2 regions of the Streptomyces rubrogriseus genome follow, and region 2 is predicted to be linked to the other one. Evidence: riboswitches for the same ligand, from Rfam matches in the RefSeq annotation. Region 2 holds a riboswitch; the other holds the start of a gene.
What was found. Region 2 has a riboswitch for S-adenosylmethionine ahead of thrC (threonine synthase). Riboswitches for the same ligand answer to the same signal wherever they lie in the genome.

Region 1 (7,625 bases), 6.1 Mb from region 2:
GACCGGTCGTCGCCTTCATCGCCACCAAGCGGATCTGCCTCGGCCTCCAGCGCCGGGACAAGGACAAGGTGCTGCACGGACGCGAGTCCGGCATCATCAAGCGCCTGCCGCACGGTGAGTTCATCGAGGTGCACGAGCCGCTCAGCCAGGAGCAGCTGCACACGCTCACGGCGCACGAGCAGTACAAGCCGGCCGAGATCGGCCCGACGGTCGACGAGAACGGCGTCGAGCGCAAGGTGAGCGGCACGCAGAAGCTCCGTGCCAAGCTCAGCGAGTCGTACTACGGCGAGGAGTCGCAGATTCCGAAGCCGACCGTCGAGGAGTACAAGGAGATCACGAGCGGCCACGGCCACCACTGACCCTCCGGCGTCGCCACACCACGGTCGAAGGGCCCCGTTCCGTTCTGCGGACGGGGCCCTTCGCCGTGTCCGGGGCTGGATAGGGTGGGAGCACGATCCCCGTCGACGACACACACGATTCAGGAGCGGCTATGAGCGCTGTGACCCCCGCTGGAGGCGACACCACGGCGGACCGCTCCTGGCCCGCCCTGCTGAACGGACTGCTGGACGGCCGCGACCTGAGCGCGGACGACACCGCCTGGGCGCTGGACGTGATCATGCGCGGCGAGGCGACCGACGTGCAGATCGCCGGGTTCGCGGTGGGCCTGCGGTTCAAGGGGGAGACGGTCGAGGAGATCTCCGGACTGGTCCGCACCATGTACGAACACGCCAACGTGATCGAGGTGCCGGGGAAGACCGTCGACATCGTCGGCACCGGCGGCGACGGCGCCAAGACGGTCAACATCTCCACCATGTCGGCGATCGTCCTGGCCGGCGCGGGTGCGAAGGTCGTCAAGCACGGCAACCGGGCCGCCTCCTCGGCGTCCGGGGCCTCCGACGTCCTGGAGAAGCTCGGGGTCAACCTGGAGCTGACGCCGCAGCGGGTGGCGGAGGTCGCCGAGGAAGCCGGCATCACCTTCTGCTTCGCCGTGAAGTTCCACCCGGCGCTGCGCCACGTGGCGACGGCCCGCGGCCAGCTCGGCATCCGTACGGTGTTCAACTTCCTGGGTCCGCTGACCAACCCCGCCCGGGTGAAGGCCCAGGCGGTCGGGGTCGCGCACGCCCGGATGGCACCGATCGTCGCCGGGGTCTTCGCCGAGCGGGGCCACTCGTCGCTGGTCTTCCGGGGCGACGACGGTCTCGACGAGCTGACCACGACCGCCACCTCCCGGGTCTGGGTCGTGCGCGACGGCCGGGTGACCGAGGAGACCTTCGACCCGCGGGACGTCGGCATCGAGCTGGTGCCGGTCGAGGCGCTGCGCGGGGCCGACGCCTCCTACAACGCCGACGTCGCCCGCCGCCTGCTGGCCGGCGAGAAGGGTCCGGTGCGGGACGCGGTCCTGCTGAACTCGGCGGCGGCCCTGGAGGCCCTGGAGCCCGGCGAGGGGGCGCTGGCCGAGCGGCTGCGGGCCGGGATGGACCGGGCGGCCGAGGCGATCGACTCCGGGGCGGCCCGGCGGGTGCTGGAGCGTTGGGTGGCCGTCAGCAACGCCTGAGCGGCGGCACGGCGGCACCGCGCTACGGCGGTACATGTGACGTGCGTCCCGCGATCCGGACCCGGGTTGCGGGACGCCGATCATTTCCCATAGGTTTTTCGACAGGTCATGAGTGACAGTCATGAGGCCCCGGCCGACTGTCCGGCAACCCTCCGTCCGTGGCGGGGTGCCCCGGGTGAAGACCAGGTCGTGGACAGCAAGGTCCACGGCAAGCGCGGACCCCTCGCGAAACCAGGGGTCCTGGGTCGTCCGAGGGAGTCTCCCGTGAACCAGCGAATGCGATAGGGCCGCAGAGCCCCGCCTCCGCACCCTCCTTTTTCCTCTTTCACAGCGCCCCGCCGCGCGCTGGTCCTCACGGGAGTCCGCCATGTCCGTACCCACCGCTGTCGCCACCCCGCTGCCCGTCCTCGGCCGGGACGTCACCGTGCCGCTCGTCACCGGCGGCGAGGTCGCCTACGCCGCGCTCGACTACGCCGCCAGCGCGCCCGCGCTCCAGCGGGTCTGGGACGACGTGGCCGCCTACGCCCCGTACTACGGCAGCGTGCACCGGGGCGCCGGGTACCTCTCGCAGCTGTCGACCGACCTGTTCGAGAACGCCCGCGGGACGGTCGCCGAGTTCCTCGGCTGCCGGGAGGACGACCAGGTCGTCTTCACCCGGTCCACCACCGACTCCCTGAACCTGCTCGCCGCCGCGCTGCCCGCCGGCTGCCGGGTCTTCGTCTTCGAGACCGAGCACCACGCCTCGCTGCTGCCCTGGCGGAACGCGGACGTGACCTACCTCGACGCCCCGCGCACGCCCGCCGAGGCCGTCGAGACCCTGGAGCGCGCCCTCGCCGCCCGCGAGCCGTACGGGCCCGCCCTGGTCTGCGTCACCGGCGCCTCCAACGTCACCGGCGAGCTGTGGCCGGTGCGGGAGCTGGCCGCCGCCGCCCACGCGCACGGCGCCCGGATCGTGCTGGACGCCGCCCAGCTCGCCCCGCACCACCCGGTGAGCGTGCGCGACCTGGACGTGGACTGGGTCGCCTTCTCCGGGCACAAGCTGTACGCGCCCTTCGGCTCCGGCGTGCTGGCCGGCCGCGCCGACTGGCTGCGCGAGGCGGAGCCGTACCTGGCCGGCGGCGGCGCCAGCCGCAGCGTCTCCCGGCGCGCGGACGGCGGCGTGGACGTGCGGTGGCACGACAGCGCGGCCCGGCACGAGGCCGGATCGCCCAACGTCATCGGGGCCTACGCGATCGCCTCCGCCTGCAAGGCGCTCACCGAGGCCGGGTTCGACTCGCTGGTCGCCCGCGAGGAGTACCTGATCCGGAAGGTGCGCGAGGGCCTCGCCGAGGTGCCCGAGGTGCGTGTCCTGTCCCTCTTCGGGGACGACGCGCCGCGCGTCGGAGTGCTCTCCTTCGTCGTCGAGGGCTGGAACAGCTCGCACTTCGCCGCCGCGCTCTCCGCCGAGTACGGCATCGGCGTGCGCGACGGCCTGTTCTGCGCCCATCCGCTGCTGCGCACCCTGCTCGGCAGCGACCCGCAGACGCAGGGCGAGTGCGGGGCGCCCGAGGCGGCGCCCGGCGAGAAGTCCCTCAACGCCATCCGCGTCAGCTTCGGTGCGGGCACCCCGGACGAGCACGTGGAGCGGTTCGTGAACGCCGTCCGGGAGCTGGTGAGCGACGGCGCCCGCTGGAACTACCGCACCGAGGACGGGCGCTGCGTGCCCGACACCACCTCCGGCGCCCCCGCCCCCGCGGCGGGTAGCGGCGCCTGAGCGGTCCGGCCCGGCAGCCGCGACCCCAGCACCACCATCCGCAGCGCCCGTTCCGTGGCGTCCGTGAGGAGCTCGGAGGCGCGCAGCAACGCGTCCGCCAGGGCCATCGGCGCCGGCATGATCCCGTGGCAGGCGTCCACCCCGGGCACGTCGTGCGCGCCCTCGCCGAGCGTGCCCGCCAGGGCGAGGACGGGCCGGCCGGAGAGCTTGGCGCGGCGGGCCACCTCGGCCGGCACCTTGCCGCGCGGCGTCTGGTGGTCCAGGGCGCCCTCGGCGGTGAGCACCAGGTCGGCCCGGGCGAGGCGGGCGTCCAGGTCGAGGTGGCCCAGGAGCACGTCGAAGCGGGGCAGCAGCCGGGCCCCGACGGCGGCGAGTCCCGCGCCGAGGCCGCCGGACGCGCCGGTGCCTGGCCCCGTGCGCAGGTCGGTGCCGACGACACCGAGGTCGCGGGTGAGTACGCGCGCCCAGTTCTCCAGCCCGGCCGACAACTCCTCGACCTGCGCGGGCGTCGCCCCCTTCTGCGGGCCGAACACCCGGGCCACGCCCCGCTCGCCGCACAGCACGTTGTACGGGTTGCAGGCGACGAGCAGCTCGGTGTCCTTCAGCCGGGCGTCGAGACCGGACGGGTCGATGCGGACGAGGCGGTTCAGCTCCCGTCCGCCGGGGCCGAGTTCGAAGCCGTCCGCGTCCAGCAGCCGGGCCCCGAGCGCCTGGAGCGCGCCCGCGCCTCCGTCGGACGTCCCCGAGTCGCCGCAGCCGACCAGCACCCGCCGCACCCCGGTGCCGAGGGCGGCGCGGATCAGCTCGCCGACGCCGTACGTGGTGGTGGCGCCGGGGTCGCGCAGGGCGCGGGGGACCAGGGACAGGCCCGCGACGGCCGCCATCTCCACCACCGCCGTGTCCCCGGTGCCGAGCAGCGCGAAGTGGGTGCCCACGGGATCGCCGACCGGACCGGTGGCGGCCAGCGCCACCAGCCGCCCGCCGGTCGCCGACGCCAGCGCGACGGCGGTGCCCTCGCCGCCGTCCACGAGCGGGATCCGGTCGATCTCGGCGTCCGGCAGCACCCGGCGGACGCCCGCCGCGATGGCGTCGGCGGCGGCACGGGCGGACAGGGATTCCTTGAATCCGCTGGGGGCCACGACCACACGGTTCAGCACGGGGGACGGACGAGACATGGTGGGCTCCTTCAGCGGGTCACGGGCACGCCGAGCAGCGGCCAGACCGCGGCGGCGAAGAACAGCACGAGCAGGGCGGTCAGCGGCGCCAGTACGGCGGACAGCCGCAGCAGGTCGCGCGGGGTGTAGGTGGGGACGCCGGGCACCTCGGAGAAGAGCGTGACCGGCTTGGCGGAGGCCGGGAGGGTGTGGCAGAACCCGGCCGCCGCCGTCGAGGCGAGCGCGGCGGCGACCGGGTTGACCCCGGCGCCGACGGCCGCGGCGATCACCAGCGGGACCAGCACCGAGGAGCGGGCGGAACGGGACTGCAGGACCAGGTGGGCCGCCGTGCTCACCGCGACCACCACGCCGAGGAAGGCGGCCGGGGCGACGTCCGCGGGCAGGCCCGACACCAGCCACCCCGCCGCACCGGAGTCGGCCAGCGCGACGCCCATCGCCATCGTCGCCGCCATGAACAGCAGCAGCGACCACGGCACGGTCCTCAGCGCGTCCTTGAGCCGTACGGTGCCCAGCGCGGGGGAGGAGGCGACGACCGCGCCGATCAGCGCCACCACGGCGGGGGAGACCCGGTGCACGGGCTCGCTGCACCACAGGGCCACCACCGTGGCCAGCAGCAGCGCGCAGCGCTTCTCGGCCTGCGTCCAGGGGCCGGTGACCGGGCTCTCGCCGTGCCGCTGTATCTCCTCGGCGGTGATGCGGACGGGCCCCGCGCGGTCCGCGCGGCGCGTGGTCGTCAGCAGGACCGTCTCGGCGGCGAGGTGGGAGGAGGCGACCGCCAGCGGCAGGCCGAGCAGCAGCCACTGGGTGAACCCGATCCGGTCCCCGGTCGCCTCCCACAGCACCGACACCGTGATCAGATGCGCACCGGCACCGATCAGGGTCGCCACCGCCGACAGCAGGATCACGGTCGGGAACAGCAGCGCCAGCATCACGACCAGTCGTTTCCGGTCTGCGAGCGCCTTGGCGAGGGCGAGGAACACCGGCAGCGCCAGCGCCGCCCGGCCGGAGGTGGCCGGCACCGCGAAGGCCGTGACGACCAGCGCGGCCGTCGTCAGGTGCACCAGCTGCCGCACCGTGCGCGCCCCGCCCACCAGGAACGCCGCCGCCCGCCCCGCGAGCCCGGTCCTGGCGACCGCGGCGGCCAGCACGAAGGCGCAGATCAGCAGCCACACCGTGTCCTCACCGAGGGTGCCGAACAGGGTGTCGCTGCTGATCACACCGGTCGCGGTCAGCGCGAGACCGGCGCCCAGCGCGATGTACGTGTCGTCGATCGGCGTGCCGATCCAGGCACAGGTGGCCAGCGCGAACACGGCGAGGGTCAGGCGCGCGTCGCCGCCCAGGGCGGGGAAGTTGCCGGGGACGGCCAGCAGCGCGCACAGGGACAGCGCCGCGCACAGGGCCGCCGCGAGGCGGAGGTTCAACGTCACGCCTCGAGCGTCCAGGGGCGCGGTGAGCCCTCAATGAGGGTCACATGAAGGAAACTTCACCGGGCCGCCCAGGACGCGGGCCTCACCAGGTCGGCAGCCGGTACCCCATCCCGCGCACGGTCTCCACCTGCCGCGCGCCGAGCTTCTTGCGCAGGGCCCGCACGTAGACGTCCACGATGTTGGAGCCCGGGTCGAAGTCGTAGCCCCACACGTGCGACAGGATCTGCTCGCGGGACAGCACCTGCCCCGGGTGGCGCAGGAACAGCTCAAGGAGCACGAACTCACGGGCCGTCAGGTCCACCGTGCGGCCCTCGGACCGGGCCCGGCGGGTACGCAGGTCGAGGCTGAGCGGCCCCGACCTCAGCACCGTCACCTCCGGCGCCCTGGCCGCCGTACGCAGGCGCAGCCGCACCCGGGCCAGCAGCTCCTCGAAGCGGAACGGCTTGGTCATCCAGTCGTCGGCGCCGCCCTCCAGGCCGGCCACCGTGTCCCGTACCGAGTCCCGTGCGGTCAGCACGATCACCGGGGTCGTCACCCGGGCCTCGCGCAGCTCGCGCAGGACCGTGAAGCCGTCCCGGCCGGGCAGCCCGATGTCCAGGACGACGAGGTCGAAACCGCCGGTGAGGGCGTACTCGTAGGCGGCGTCGCCGTCGGCGACCGCGGTGGTGGTGAAGCCGTTGGCGCGCAGGCCCTTCTGGACGAAGGAGGCGATGCGTTCCTCGTCCTCGACGATGAGGATGCGGTTCATGGTCGTGCCTCTTCCAGAGTGAGTACGAAGGTGGCGCCACCGCCGGCGGTGGCGCGCAGGTCGACCCGGCCGCCGTGGCCCTCGGCGATCGCCCGCACGATCGACAGCCCGAGCCCGGCGCCCGTGCCGCGCACCCCGCGCCGGGCCGTGCCGCGCCGGAACCGCTCGAAGATCACCTCGGCGTCCTGCGGCTGGACGCCGGGGCCGGAGTCGGCGACGTACAGCTCGATCCGCGAACCGTCGGCGCGGGAGCCTATGCGGACCCGCTGGCCCGCCGTGGTGTGCTGCACGGCGTTCTGCGCGAGCTGCACCATCGCCTGGGTGATGCGCTGGGGGTCGAGGTGGGCCTCCCGGTCGGCGACCTGGTCCAGCACCCACTCCCGCTCGCCCAGGGTGCGCGCCTTGACGAAGACGTCGGCGGTGAGTTCGGCGAGCTGCACCGGCTCGGGGGCGACGAAGTCGGGGCGTTCGGCCTTGGCGAGCAGCAGCAGGTCCTCGACGATGCGGCTCATCCGGTCCAGTTCGTCGGTGACCAGGCGGACGGTCTCCTCGCGCTCGGCCGGATCGTCGCCCATCAGCTCCAGGTGGCCGCGCACGATGGTGATCGGGGTGCGCAGCTCGTGCCCCGCGTCGTCGACGAACCTGCGCTGGGTGGCGAAGGCGCGCTCCAACCGGTCCAGCATGGCGTTGAACGTCTCGGCCAGGGCCGCCACGTCGTCGTGGCCGTGCACCGGGATGCGCCGGGTCAGGTCCTGCTCGGTGAGCTGGGCGGCGGTCGTGCGCACCAGCCGCACCGGCTTCAGGATGCGGCCCGCCACCACCCAGGCGATGCCGGTCGTCATCAGCAGGGCGACGCCGGAGATGGCGAGCAGGACGCGGAACACCTCGTCCGCGCGCGCCTGTTCGCGCCCCGGGTGGAAGGCGACCACGAAGGCGGCCGCCGGTTCGCCGCCGTAGCGGGCCACGG
Region 2 (7,625 bases):
CAGGCGACGGCGATGAAGGCGGGCAGCGCGGAGTAGCGGCCGCTGTCGGCGGCGGGCGTTACGGTGCCGTACATGGAACCGGGAGAGCTGGCCGAGCGGGAGCGGAGCATCCTCGCGCTGGAACGCCGTGGCTTCACCGGCCCCGGCGCCAAGGAGCGCGCCATCCGCGAGGAGCTGGGCCTGGCCCCCGTCCGCTACTACCAGCTCCTCAACGCCCTGCTCGACGACCCCCGCGCCCTGGCGACCGACCCGGTGACGGTCAACCGCCTGCGCCGCGTACGGCAGTCGCGCCGCACGGACCGCTGAGGCCGCCCCGCGCGGGCCCACGTGGGGCAGGGACCGCCCGCCCCGGCGTGGTCACCACGCCGGGCTGCACGGAGTTTCGGGGGCGTGCGGGCTGGCCGGGCCCCGTGCCGGGTGAGCCGGGGGCTCCGGCCACGGAGGGGCCGACCGGGACGACGGACCCGGCGGCGCGGGCACGCCGGTCGGCGGGGCGGGGCCCGCGGGCGACGCGTGAGTCCGGCCCCGGGGGGATAGGTTCGCGGTATGGGCAGCCACCAGGACTCCACCCGAGACGACTCCCCACCGCCCCTGCCGACGCCCGCGACGGCGGCCGGACGCGAAGGGCTCGACGCCCTCCTCGCCGACCCCGGCCGCGCGGTGGTCGCGCTCGACTTCGACGGCACGCTCGCCCCGATCGTGCCCGACCCCGACCGGGCCCGCGCCCACCCGGACGCCGTACCGGCGCTCGCGGCCCTGGCCCCGAAGGTCGCCTCGATCGCGGTGATCACCGGACGCCCCGCCGAGGTCGCCGTCCACCACGGCGGTTTCGCGAACGTCCCCGGCCTGGACCGCCTCGTGGTCCTCGGCCACTACGGCGCCGAGCGCTGGGACGCCGCCACCGACACCCTCACCACGCCCGAGCCGCACCCCGGCGTCGCCGCCGTCCGCGCCGAGCTGCCAGGTCTCCTTGAGCGGTCCGGGTCGGCGGCGCAGGGCACCTGGACGGAGGACAAGGGCCACGCGGTCGCCGTCCACACCCGCCGCGCCCCCGACCCGCAGGCCGCCTTCGACACCCTGCGCGCCCCGCTCACCGGCCTGGCCTCCCGGCACGGCCTGATCGTCGAGCCGGGCCGCATGGTCCTGGAACTGCGCCCACCCGGCATGGACAAGGGCGCGGCGCTGCGGTCGTACGTCCACTCCCTCGACGCCGCCTGCGTCCTCTTCGCCGGTGACGACCTCGGGGACCTCCCGGCCTACGCGGCCGTCGACACCCTCCGCACCGAGGGCACTCCGGGCCTGCTGGTCTGCAGCGGCAGCGACGAGGTGACGGAGCTGAGGAAACGCGCGGACGTCGAGGTGCCCGGCCCCGCCGGAGTGGTGGCCCTGCTGGCGGCCCTCGCGCGCCGGCTGGCCTGAGACAACGTCACGACCGGTTCCCCCGCCTGTCACAGGCGTGTCCGGACACCGGGGGCGGGGCAACCCGGTCCGCCGCCCCCGCTGTCTTGCACGCCGTAAGGCCTGCTCAGTGAGGCCCACGACCGTGGAGGAACCCGCCATGTCCGCTCGGAAGACCCCGATGCTCGCCCTCGCCGCCGTGGCCCTCGGCCTGGCGCTGACCGCCTGCGGCACCGGCGGCGACGGCGGGAACGGCGGCACCGACGAGGGCGCCGCCCCCGCCGCGACCGCGACCGCGACGAGCACCGCACAGCCCCCCACCGCGGACGACGGGACCGGCACCGGCGGCGCGTCCTCGCAGCCCCCGGCGGAGTCGAAGCCGGACCAGGGGGCGGGGGAGAAGTGCACGGACCGGCTGGACTACGCCGGTGACCCGAGGCCGAACGCCGAGATCAACTCCATCGGCGCGGACACCGGCACCTGCCCCGAGCCGCAGCCGGGCACCCCGTCCTCCGGCACCCCGAAGGAAGACGGGGTCAAGTGCACGGACCAGCTGAACTACGCCGGTGACCCGCGGCCGAACGCCGAGATCAACTCCGTCGGCGAGGAGACCGGCACCTGCCCGCCGGTCCAGGACAAGTAGCCCGCGTCAGCCCCGCAGCGCCTCCAGCTGCTCCAGGAACCACCGGGCCGGGGGCAGCGCGGTGCCGGCGGCCGCCAGCCGCTTCGAGCGCTCGGCCCGGTCCCCCGCCGGCAGGCCGAGCGCCGCGTGCAGCGCGTCCGCCGTGCCCACCACGTCGTACGGGTTGACCACCACCGCGTCCTCGCCCAGCTCCTCGTACGCGCCCGCCTCCCGCGACAGCACCAGCGCGCACCCCGCGTCGGAGACGACCGGCACCTCCTTCGCGACCAGGTTCATCCCGTCCCGGACGGGGTTGACGAGTGCCACGTCCGCCAGCCGGTACGCCGCCAGCGACCGCGCGAAGTCGTCCTTGAGATTCAGCACGACCGGCGTCCACCCCGGCGTCCCGAACTCCTCGTTGACCGCGTTCGCGACCCGCTCCACCTCGGCCGTGTACTCCCGGTACACGGCGAGGTCCTGCCGCGAGGGGTAGGCGAACGCGACGTGCACGACCCGCTCGCGCCACTCCGGCCGCCCGGCCAGCAGCTCCCGGTAGGCCAGCAGACCGCGCACGATGTTCTTGGACAGCTCGGTGCGGTCCACCCGCACGATGGTGCGGCGGCCCTCCCCGATCTGCTCCCGCAGCTCCGCCATCCGCTCCTCGACGTCGGCCTCGTGCGAGCGCCCCCGCAGGAAGTCCCCGTCGGCGCCGAGCCCGTGCACGCCGATCTCCGTGCCGCCGAGCCCGCCCACCACGGCGTCGCAGCAGGCGGTGAACGCGTCGGCCCAGCGCCGGGTGAGGAAGCCGAGCCGGTCGGCGCCGAGCATCCCGCGCAGCACCTGCTCGGCGATGTCGTCCGGCAGCAGCCGGAAGTAGTCGACCGGGGCCCAGGGCGTGTGCGAGAAGTGGCCGATGCGCAGATCCGGACGCAGCTCGCGCAGCATCCCCGGCACCAGCGTCAGGTGGTAGTCCTGCACGACCGCGACCGCGCCCTCGGCCGCCTCCTCGGCCAGCGCCTCGGCGAAGGCCCGGTTGTACGCCTCGTAGGAGGCCCACTGCCGCCGGAACTCCGCGTCGAAGACCGGCTCCAGGGGCGTCTGGTAGAGCATGTGGTGCACGAACCACAGCACCGAGTTGGCGATCCCGTTGTACGCGTCCGCGTGCACGTCGGCCGGCACGTCCAGCATCCGTACGCCGTCCTCGCCGACCCCGCGCCGCACCGCCTCGCGGTCCCCGTCGGACAGCGCCGAGCACACCCACAGCGCCCCCGCGTCGGGCCCGATGGCCGACAGTCCCGACACGAGCCCGCCACCGCCCCGCTTGGCGTGCAGCGACCCGTCCTCCCGCACCTCGTACGAGACCGGCCCCCGGTTGGAGGCGACCAGCACCTGAGCAGCACCGAAGCTTGAAGCCATACGCCTCAACCTAGCCCGGCCCCTCGCACCTCAAACGTTTCCCCGTGTCACCCCGACGGCGATTCGGTCACGGAGCTTGTGCGGGAAGTGTGAACAGGTTGAGGATGTGCGGTGCACATTTCAACTTTCTGGGGGGTGGGCGCACCATGCCCATACGCACACGGCACCGGCGCACGAGCAGACTCGCGGGCACGGCGGCACTGATCGCGGCCTCCGCGCTGGCCCTGGCCGGCTGCGGGGACGGCGACGCGAGCGCCACCGCGGACGAGGCCCCCGCCAAGGCCACCGCCTCCGCCTCCGACACCGCCACGCCGAGCGGCAGCCCCACTCCCGAGGCGTCCGCCAGCACCGAGACCCCGACTCCCACCCCCACCCCCACCCCCACCGCCGTCACGCTGCCGGACCTCACCGGCGGCAGCATCGGGGCGGCCGTCAGCGCCGCCGAGAAGGCGCACGTCAGCTACACCGTGCGCCTCCAGGGCAGCGGGCAGCGGGCCTCCTCCTGGGGCAGCGGCGAGAAGATCTGCGAGCAGAGCGGCGGCTCCGGCGCCGTGACCTTCACCGTCCCCCGCGACGGCCGCGACTGCGCCGGGCGCCTGCTGCACACGCCGGAGCCGGCCCCCGAGCCGTCGAAGACCCGGGACAGCGGTACCGGCGGAACCAGCGGCGGCACCGGGGACGGCGGCACCGGCGCCTGCGAGCTGATGAGCCCCGCGGGCAACTGCTACGCCGACGGCCAGTTCTGCGCCAAGAAGCACCGGGGCCTGAGCACTCACGGCCGCGGCGGCGAGTACCTGACCTGCGAGCTGGACTCCGGCGGCAGGTGGCGCTGGTCGGACGGCGTCTCCGGCTGAGCCCCGTGGGCCGTTTCCGGTGCCTAGGCCACCCTCCGGGCCGCGTACTCCGCGATCTCCGTCATCGGCGGCCGTTCCTCGGTGTCGACGGCGTAGGTGCGCGGCTCGAAGCCGTCGACGCCCCGCTCGAACTGGGTGAGGGCCGGGCGCACCAGGTGGCCGCGGGCCAGCCGGAGCTGGGCGGTGCGGTAGATCGCCGCGGCCATCCGGCCCAGCGCCCGCCCGTCCTGGTGGCGGTGGACGCGGACCCCGACGTCGACCTGCGCGAGCGCGTCCAGGCCCACCAGGTGCAGGGCGTCGACCAGCATGCCCAGCTCGACGCCGTAGCCGACCGGGAAGGGGAGCCGTTCCAGCAGGGAGCGGCGGGCCGCGTACTCCCCGCCCAGCGGCTGGACGAAGCCGGCCAGCTGCGGCCAGTGCATGTTGAGCAGCGGGCGGGCCATCAGCTCCGTGACCCGGCCGCCCTGCCCGGCCGCCCCGGCCAGCGGGCGGTCGTACATGGCCTTGACCAGGTGCACGTCCGGATCGGTGAGCAGCGGGCCCACGATCCCGGAGACGAAGTCGGCGGAGAACTCGCGCAGGTCCGCGTCGACGAAGCAGACGATGTCCCCGCCGGTGACCAGCAGCGAACGCCACAGCACCTCGCCCTTGCCGGGCACGGCGGGGATGCGGGGCAGGATCGCGTCCCGGTGGACGACGCGCGCCCCGGCCGCAGCGGCCACCTCGGACGTGCGGTCGCTCGACCCGGAGTCCACGACCACGATCTCGTCGACGAGCGGGACCCCGAGCACCAGCTCCCGGCGGATCACCGAGACGATGTCGCCGACCGTCGCCTCCTCGTCCAGCGCGGGCAGCACCACGCTGACCGACTGCCCGGTGGCGTGCTTGGCGGACAGAAGGTGCTGGACCGGCCGGTCCGCGGCCGACCAGGAGCGTGCGTTCAGCCAGCGCTCGACTTCTTCCAGCACGTCCCGTGGTCTCCTTCGTGATCCATTGTGATCCATCTCGCGGTACGGACGACTATCTCAACCGTCCTGGCCTTCGGTTACAGTCTTGAACAACGCGTGGGACCACCGCATGCCGGGGTCGCCGCGCGCACCACCGCGAAACAACTTCATACCGCTCATCCAGAGGGGCAGAGGGATACGGCCCGATGAAGCCCCGGCAACCCTCCAGTCGGTTCTTGTCACACGGACGTGGCGAGGCTCCCGGCTAGGGAAGGTGCCAAATCCGTCTCACGGCGAGATGCGTCGTGAGGAAGATGAGGAGAAAGGGCCTCGCCTCCATGGCTGTGCAGACTGCCGAAACCTCCACGAACCCCGCCGACGGCACCGTCGACCTCGGCCCCGCCGCCGCGCTGAGCTGCCGGGAGTGCGGCCACCGGGTTCCGCTCGGACCGGTCTTCGCCTGCGAAGAGTGTTTCGGCCCCCTCGAGATCGCCTACGACTTCTCGGACCACGACGCCGAGGAACTGCGCAAGCGGATCGAAGCGGGCCCCGCGAACATCTGGCGCTACGCCCCCCTGCTGCCCGTCCCGGCCGACGTCGCGACCAAGCCGAACATCAACCCCGGCTGGACCAAGCTCGTCCAGGCCGACAACCTCGCCCGCGAACTGGGCGTCACCGGCGGGCTGTACATCAAGGACGACTCCGGCAACCCCACGCACTCCTTCAAGGACCGCGTCGTCGCCCAGGCCATCGAGGCCGCCCGCGCCTTCGGCTTCACCACCCTGTCCTGCTCCTCCACCGGCAACCTCGCCGGTGCCGTCGGCGCCGCCGCCGCCCGGGCCGGCTTCCGCTCCTGCGTGTTCATCCCGCACGACCTGGAGCAGGGCAAGGTCGTCATGGCCGCCGTCTACGGCGGTGAGCTGGTCGGCATCGAGGGCAACTACGACGACGTGAACCGCTTCTGCTCCGAGCTGATCGGCGACCCGGCCGGCGAGGGCTGGGGCTTCGTCAACGTCAACCTGCGCCCCTACTACGCCGAGGGTTCCAAGACCCTCGCCTACGAGATCTGCGAGCAGCTCGGCTGGCGGCTGCCCGACCAGATCGTCGTGCCGATCGCGTCCGGCTCCCAGCTGACGAAGATCGACAAGGGGCTGAAGGAGCTGATCGAGCTGGGTCTGGTCGAGGACAAGCCCTACAAGATCTTCGGCGCGCAGGCCGAGGGCTGCTCGCCGGTCTCCACGGCGTTCAAGGCCGGGCACGACGTGGTCCGCCCGCAGAAGCCGAACACCATCGCCAAGTCGCTGGCCATCGGCAACCCGGCCGACGGCCCCTACGTCCTCGACATCGCCCGCCGCACCGGCGGCGCCGTGGAGGACGTGACCGACGAGCAGGTCGTGGACGCGATCAAGCTGCTCGCCCGCACGGAGGGCATCTTCGCGGAGACGGCGGGCGGCGTGACGGTCGGCGTCACCAAGAAGCTGATCGAGAACGGCGTCCTCGACCCGTCGCTCACCACCGTCGTCCTGAACACCGGCGACGGCCTGAAGACCCTCGACGCGGTGGCCGGCACCGGCCTCACCGCCACCATCCGCCCGAACCTGGACTCCTTCCGAGAGGCTGGCCTCGCATGAGCGTGACCGTTCGCATCCCGACCATCCTGCGCACCTACACCGGCGGCAAGGCCGAGGTGAGCGCCGACGGGGCCAACCTCGGGGAGGTCATCTCCGACCTGGAGAAGAACCACACCGGCATCGCCGCCCGCGTCCTGGACGACCAGGGCAAGCTGCGCCGCTTCGTCAACGTCTACGTCAACGACGACGACGTCCGCTTCGAGCAGGGCCTTCAGACGGCGACGCCGGACGGCGCGGGCGTCTCGATCATCCCGGCGGTCGCCGGCGGCTGATCCACCGCGGATACACCTCGTAGTGCGTATTGCCCTCTCCGTAAGAGAAACGGAGGGGGCAATTCCATGTGGTTGAGCGCGGTAGAGTTGGGGAACGCGCTCCCGATCAGCACAACGGGAACCGTTAATTCCTGCCGCCCGCCCGACAAGAAACAGCCAAAGTGCGAGCGTATTTCGCGGCTTTTGTTCCCTTTGCGTGACCCGACTTGACCCGAATTCAGGCGAATTCTCGCCACATTCCGGACCGGGTGCGTCCAGATTTCTCGTCCGATTGACCTGTTGCAGACGGCAGTTGGACAGATACATTCAGCCGCGGTCGACGCGTTCCGGCGCACGCCCCCAGTCGTGAGGGGGCGAGGTCTGACCCGGGTCCGCGAAGTGCGGATCTGTGCAAGGGCCAGTAATAGGGGAGTTAGGCATGGCTCAGGGCACCGTCAAGTGGTTCAACGCGGAGAAGGGGTACGGCTTCATCGCGGTCGACGGTG

Region 1: another riboswitch for S-adenosylmethionine. It lies ahead of Sru02f_RS08215 (aminotransferase class V-fold PLP-dependent enzyme); the one in region 2 lies ahead of thrC (threonine synthase).

Annotation. Positions count from the first base shown of each region.
Region 1 covers NZ_CP116256.1:1,882,942-1,890,566, forward strand. Annotated here, with positions in the region: gene qcrB (cytochrome bc1 complex cytochrome b subunit) at 1-359, shown strand, start outside; gene trpD (anthranilate phosphoribosyltransferase) at 491-1,555, shown strand; SAM riboswitch class IV at 1,660-1,776, shown strand; gene Sru02f_RS08215 (aminotransferase class V-fold PLP-dependent enzyme) at 1,923-3,308, shown strand; gene Sru02f_RS08220 (glycerate kinase) at 3,230-4,465, opposite strand; gene Sru02f_RS08225 (SLC13 family permease) at 4,495-5,910, opposite strand; gene Sru02f_RS08230 (response regulator transcription factor) at 5,993-6,658, opposite strand; gene Sru02f_RS08235 (sensor histidine kinase) at 6,655-7,625, opposite strand, start outside.
Region 2 covers NZ_CP116256.1:8,012,155-8,019,779, reverse strand. Annotated here, with positions in the region: gene Sru02f_RS36170 (extracellular solute-binding protein) at 1-36, shown strand, start outside; gene Sru02f_RS36165 (DUF3263 domain-containing protein) at 73-306, shown strand; gene otsB (trehalose-phosphatase) at 547-1,419, shown strand; gene Sru02f_RS36155 (hypothetical protein) at 1,559-2,041, shown strand; gene Sru02f_RS36150 (alpha,alpha-trehalose-phosphate synthase (UDP-forming)) at 2,048-3,436, opposite strand; gene Sru02f_RS36145 (hypothetical protein) at 3,583-4,290, shown strand; gene Sru02f_RS36140 (glucosyl-3-phosphoglycerate synthase) at 4,314-5,258, opposite strand; SAM riboswitch class I at 5,411-5,558, shown strand; gene thrC (threonine synthase) at 5,576-6,868, shown strand; gene Sru02f_RS36130 (MoaD/ThiS family protein) at 6,865-7,140, shown strand; gene Sru02f_RS36125 (cold-shock protein) at 7,559-7,625, shown strand, end outside.